One region of the Mitsuaria sp. BK041 genome, then DNA from elsewhere that is predicted to be linked to it. Evidence: riboswitches for the same ligand, from Rfam matches in the RefSeq annotation. Region 1 holds a riboswitch; the other holds the start of a gene.

Region 1 (3,202 bases):
GGATCTTCTTCACGCGGAAGTAGTCGTCGCGCTGCATCTCCGCGGCGACGTGCTGCATCTCCTCCAGGCTGGGCGTGATCAGGCCGGAGAGCCCGATGATGTCGGCGCCTTCGACCTTGGCCTTGGCGAGGATGTCCTGGCACGGGACCATCACGCCCATGTTCACGACCTCGAAGTTGTTGCACTGCAGGACCACGGTGACGATGTTCTTGCCGATGTCGTGCACGTCGCCCTTCACCGTGGCAATAACGATCTTGCCCTTGGACCGGACGTCGGCGCCGGCGGCGGCGAGCTGGCGCTTCTCCTCCTCGATGTAGGGCACCAGGTGGGCCACCGCGGACTTCATCACCCGCGCGCTCTTGACCACCTGCGGCAGGAACATCTTGCCCGCGCCGAACAGGTCGCCGACCACATTCATGCCGGCCATCAGCGGGCCCTCGATCACGTGCAGCGGCCGGCCGCCCTTGGCGCGGATGCCCTGCCAGGCTTCCTCGGTGTCCTCGACGATGAAATCGGTGATGCCGTGGATCAGCGCATGCGACAGCCGCGCGTCGACGTCGCCCGCGCGCCAGGCCAGCTTGGCGCTGTCGTCCTTGGCCGCGCCCTTGACCGACTCGGCCACCTCGAGCAGCCGCTCGGTCGCGTCCTCGCGGCGGTTCAGCACCACGTCCTCGACGCGCTCGCGCAGGTCGGCGGGGATCTCGTCGTAGACGCCGACCATGCCGGCGTTGACGATGCCCATGTCCATCCCCGCCTGGATCGCGTGGTACAGGAAGACCGTGTGGATGGCCTCGCGCACCGGCTCGTTGCCGCGGAAGCTGAAGGACACGTTGGACACGCCGCCGCTGACCTTCGCTCCGGGCAGGTTCGCCTTGATCCAGCGCGTGGCCTCGATGAAGTCGACCGCGTAGTTGTTGTGCTCCTCGATGCCGGTGGCGATCGCGAAGATGTTGGGGTCGAAGATGATGTCCTCGGGCGGGAAGCCGATCTCGTCGACCAGCAGCCGGTAGGCGCGCTCGCAGATCTGGATCTTGCGTTCGTAGGTATCGGCCTGGCCGGTCTCGTCGAAGGCCATCACCACGGTGGCCGCGCCATAGCGGCGGATCAGCTTGGCCTGGCGGCGGAACTCGGTCTCGCCCTCCTTCAGCGAGATCGAGTTGACGATGCCCTTGCCCTGGATGCACTTGAGCCCGGCCTCGATCACCTCCCACTTGGACGAGTCGATCATGATCGGCACGCGCGCGATCTCGGGCTCGGAGGCGATCAGGTTGAGGAAGCGCACCATCGCGGCCTTGCTGTCGAGCATGGCCTCGTCCATGTTGATGTCGATGACCTGGGCGCCGTTCTCGACCTGCTGGCGGGCGACGCTCAGCGCCTGCTCGAAATCGCCATTCAGGATCATCCGCGCGAAGGCCTTGGAGCCGGTGACGTTGGTGCGTTCGCCGACGTTGACGAACAGCGTGCCGGCGCCGATGGCCACCGGCTCCAGGCCGGAGAGCTTCATCGGGGGGACGGCGGCGCGGCCCGGAGCGGTGCTGGCGTCGGAAGCGTCGGAAGCGGGAGGGAGGGCGGACATGGCGGCGGCGCTCTTCGAGGCTGGAGGAAGCTGGATCGAGACGGGGCCGCGCAACTCACCGCAACCCCGCGCGGGGCGGGACGGTGAGCGTCGTTGTTCAGCGGGGTCCCGGGGTCCGACCGCGCCGTTCCGAGCCTGGCGGGCGCCCGGATGACGGGACCTGTCGCAACGCTCCTCGGAAACCACCGCCGCCCCGATGCCGCGAATGCGGCATTGCTGGCAGCGGAAACGGCGTGCATTCTACCGGTCCGGCCCTGCTTTGTTCGTGCCGGAATGCCTGCCGAAGCCTCGCGCGGACCTATGCTCGCCCGCAGCGTGCCGCGGTGGAGGGAACCGGCGCAGGCACGGCGACATCCGACAACGACAACAACGAGGAGGCGACGTCCGGTCGCCGGGAAGGCCACGTGGATCTGGTCCAACTTCCTTCAAACAGCCTGCGCGTGGGACAGGTGCTGACGTTCTCGCTGCGCGACGCGGCGGGGCACCTGCTGTTCGCGGCCGGGCATCCGCTGCCCGACACGCCGCAGGTGCGCGAGCTGCTGGCGCGCGGGCCCTGGGTCCAGGCGCACGAGACGCGGGAGTACCAGCGCGCCCTCGCCCACAAGCTCGACACGATGATGCTGCAGGGGGCCTCGCTGTCCGCGCTGGCCAATGCCAAGGCCGAGTACAAGCCCACGCGCCCCATGCCACTGCCGACGGCGACGGGGCCGGCGCACACCGCCATCTGGGCCGACCTGCAATGGCATGCGCAGCAGGTGCTGCGCGATCCGCATCGGCCGGACTTCCTCCTGCGCCTGGCGCAGCTGCTGGACACGGTGCTGTCGCGTCTGACGCAGCAGCCCGATGCCTCGCTGGCGATGCTGGTGCACGACGCGGGCCAGGAGCCGCTGCAGTACAGCGCGCGGCATGCGCTGCTGTCGCTGGTGCTGGCGGAGATGACGACCCGCCAGCTCGGCTGGAGCGAGGGCCGCCGGCGCACGCTGGGCCTGGCGGCGCTGACGATGAACCTGGACAGCGCCGCCCAGCAGGACCAGCATGCGCTGCGGCCCGAGGCGCTGGCCCAGGCGCAGCGCGAGCAGCTGGCCGGCCATGGCGACCGCGCGGCGGCCACGCTGCAAGGGATCGGGGTCGACGACGAGGGCTGGCTGGCCGCGGTCCGCCTGCATCACGACGCCGGGCCGGGCCCGCTGGCCGGCCGCGCGGACGGGGAGCTGATGGCGCGCCTGCTGCGCCGCATCGACGTCTATGGCGCGCGATTGAGCCCGCGACGCAACCGCCGGGCGCTGTCGGCGGCGCAGGCCGCGCGGGCGGTCTACCTGGACGAGCTGCAGCAGCCCGACGAGGCGGGCGCCGCGCTGATCAAGGCGATCGGCCTCTATCCGCCGGGCTCGCTGGTCCGGCTGGCCAATGGCGAGGAGGGCATGGTGCTCAAGCGCGGGCACAGCGCGAGCGAACCGCTGGTGGCGGCGCTGATCGGCCGCAGCGGCTCGCCGCTGACCGTGCCGGTGCTGCGCGACACGCGCTTGCCGGCGCAGGCGATCTCGGCCAGCCTCGCGCCGCATGAAGTCCGGCTGCGCGTCCACATGGACGCGATGCTCAAGCTCTATTGAGCTGGACTGCCCTGGC
Region 2 (3,202 bases), 290 kb from region 1:
GGCGCTGGTCGGGCGGCATGCCTGGGATCCGGTCGAAGGGCGCCAGCCCCGGCCGCGCGTCCCGGTCCTCGAGGACGCGCCGGCCCGCCCTCAGGCGGCTGCGGCCAGCAAGGCGCGGGCCACTTCCGCGAAACCGTCGCCGCGCTCGCTGGCGGTGACGTAGGCCGGCGGGTGATCCAGCATCGGCAGGAAACGCGCGATGTTGGCCACCCCCACCGACAGGGGCACCCGCTCGAACATCAGCTGGTCATTCGTCGAGTCGCCGACATAGACCCACTCCCGCGGATCGAACGCTCGCCCGGTCAGCCGCCTCACCGCCCACTGCGCGGCGGTCCACTTGCTGTGTTCCCCGATCCAGCCGTTGACGTGGATCGAGCTCACCGTCGCCACCAGCCCATGGGCGCGCATCAGGTCGCAGACGGCGGCGATCGCGTCGTCGTCCAGCCGCGTGAATTCGCTGTGGTCGACCGCGATGTCGGTCAGCCGCCCCGCGCTGTCGCGCGCCAGCTGGGCGCCCGGCACCGTCGCCACGATCGCCCCCGCGCAGGCCTGCAGACGCGCGAAGTTCTCCCGTCGCGTCGCGTCGTCCTGGGCGAACTCGGTGACCAGCGCGTCGTTCTCCCGGTGCAGCAGCACCCCGCCGTTCTCCGCCACGATCCCCCGCAAGGGCCAGTCCAACGCGAAGGGCGCGCTCCAGCCCGCGGGCCGGCCGGTGATCGCGATGACGGGGACGCCGGCGCCCTGCAGCCGATGCAGGGCCGCCAGCGCGGCGGGGGCGATGTCGCCCTCGGCCGTCAGGGTGTCGTCGATGTCGGTCAGCACCCCGCGCAGGGGGAGCCAGGCCGCGCGGGGACAGTCGCTGAGCGGGGGGATCGTTCGCATGGGGGGCGATTGTGGCCCCGACCGTGACGCTGTCATCGAGCCGTCGAACGGAACATGTCTACAATCGCGCCCTGTTCCGAGGAGCGTTGCGACCTCCCATCCCATCGAGGCCAGGCTCGGAACCGCCGCGCGGCGACGTGCCCGCGGCCATGGCAACCGCGCTCACCCGTCGACCCTTCGCAGGCCGGGTGAGGACCGAGCGGCAAGTGCCCTCCCCACTTCTCCCCATGTCCTGATCGCTGGCGTCGACGGCCCTTCCTCGCAGGAGTCCGCATGAACGCCCAACTGAAGCCGCTGGCCCAAGACCAGTACCTGATCAAAGACCTGTCGCTGGCCGACTGGGGCCGCAAGGAGATCAAGATCGCCGAGAGCGAGATGCCCGCGCTGATGGCGATCCGTGAGGAATACGCCGCGGCCCAGCCGCTCAAGGGCGCGCGCATCACCGGCTCGCTGCACATGACGATCCAGACCGCCGTGCTGGTCGAGACGCTGCAGGCGCTGGGCGCCGAAGTCCGCTGGGCCTCGTGCAACATCTTCTCGACGCAGGACCACGCCGCCGCCGCGCTGGTCGCCGTCGGCACCCCCGTCTTCGCCTACAAGGGCGAGACGCTGGAAGACTACTGGGACTACACCCACCGCATCTTCGAGTTCGGCGCCAAGGGCCAGGCGGGCGAAGGCCCCAACATGATCCTGGACGACGGCGGCGACGCGACGCTGCTGATGCACCTGGGCCAGAAGGCCGAGAAGGACCTGTCGGTCCTGGCCAATCCGGGTAGCGAGGAAGAGCGCATCCTGTTCGCCGCGATCAGGAAGAAGATCGCCGAAGACGCGACCTGGTACACCCGCAAGAGCGCCGAGATCATCGGCGTGACCGAGGAAACGACCACCGGCGTGCATCGCCTGAAGGAGATGTCGGCCAAGGGCACGCTGCTGTTCCGCGCGATCAACGTCAACGACTCGGTCACCAAGAGCAAGTTCGACAACCTCTACGGCTGCCGCGAGTCGCTGGTGGACGGCATCAAGCGCGCCACCGACGTCATGGTCGCCGGCAAGATCGCCGTGATCGCCGGCTACGGCGACGTGGGCAAGGGCTCGGCGCAGGCGATGCGCGCGCTGTCGGCCCAGGTCTGGGTCACCGAGATCGATCCGATCTGCGCGCTGCAGGCCGCGATGGAGGGCTTCCGCGTCGTGACGATGGAATACGCCGCCGACAAGGCCGACATCTTCGTGACCACGACCGGCAACAAGAACGTGATCCGCCACGAGCACATGGCCGCGATGAAGCACAACGCGATCGTCTGCAACATCGGCCACTTCGACAACGAGATCGACGTCGCTTCGCTCGAGAAGTACGAGTGGGAAGAGATCAAGCCGCAGGTGGACCACGTGATCTTCCCGGACGGCAAGCGCATCATCCTGCTGGCCAAGGGCCGCCTCGTGAACCTGGGCTGCGGCACCGGCCACCCGAGCTACGTGATGTCGTCGAGCTTCGCCAACCAGACCATCGCGCAGATCGAGCTGTTCGCGCACAAGGACGCGTATGCCGTGGGCCAGGTCTACGTGCTGCCCAAGCACCTGGACGAGCACGTCGCGCGCCTGCAACTCAAGACGCTGAACGCGCAGCTGAGCGAGCTGACCGACGAGCAGGCCGCCTACATCGGCGTGTCCAAGTCCGGCCCCTACAAGCCCGACACCTACCGCTATTGATCGACTGACCGTCGACTGAACCGAGACCCGACCATGCGTGCTGATCAGCGGCTTCTTTCCCTTGGCCTGGCGCCCACGCGCTCGGCTGCCCAGCGGCTGATCGACGCACGCGCGGTCGAGTGGGAAGGCCCCAAGGGCTGGACCGTCGTGCGCAAGTGCGGCGAGGACCTGCCCGAGACCACCCCCATGCGCGTGACGAACGACGCCGAACTGCGTTACGTCTCGCGCGGCGGGCTCAAGCTCGAGGGTGCGCTGGCCAAGGTCGGCGTGTCGGTGACCGGCTTCTCGGCCCTGGACATGGGCCAGAGCGCGGGCGGCTTCACCGACGTGCTGCTCAAGGCCGGCGCGGCGCACGTGACCGGCATCGACGTCGGCCACGGCCAGCTGCACGAGACCTTGAAGGCCGACCCGCGCGTGACGGCCCTCGAAGGCATGCACGTGAAGGACTATGTGCCCGCCGAGCCTTTCGACCTCGTCGTGGGCGACCTGAGCTTCATCTCGATGATCGGCACGATCAAGCACGTGGCCGGCTGGCTCAAGCCGCAAGGCCAGGCGCTGCTGCTGATCAAGCCGCAGTTCGAGCTCGGCCCCAAGGCCTTGAACAAGAACGGCA

What was found. A riboswitch is a leader RNA that binds a small molecule or an ion and turns the genes downstream of it on or off. The one in region 1 is predicted to bind S-adenosylhomocysteine.
Region 2: another riboswitch for S-adenosylhomocysteine. It lies ahead of ahcY (adenosylhomocysteinase); the one in region 1 lies ahead of metH (methionine synthase).

Annotation. Positions count from the first base shown of each region.
Region 1 is NZ_JACHYT010000002.1:1,212,517-1,215,718, forward strand. Features, by position in the region: gene metH (methionine synthase) at 1-1,504, opposite strand, end outside; S-adenosyl-L-homocysteine riboswitch at 1,655-1,759, opposite strand; gene FHT38_RS21210 (HD-GYP domain-containing protein) at 1,981-3,186, shown strand.
Region 2 is NZ_JACHYT010000002.1:923,698-926,899, forward strand. Features, by position in the region: gene FHT38_RS19855 (hypothetical protein) at 1-163, shown strand, start outside; gene FHT38_RS19860 (HAD family hydrolase) at 91-882, opposite strand; S-adenosyl-L-homocysteine riboswitch at 955-1,053, shown strand; gene ahcY (adenosylhomocysteinase) at 1,156-2,589, shown strand; gene FHT38_RS19870 (TlyA family RNA methyltransferase) at 2,623-3,202, shown strand, end outside.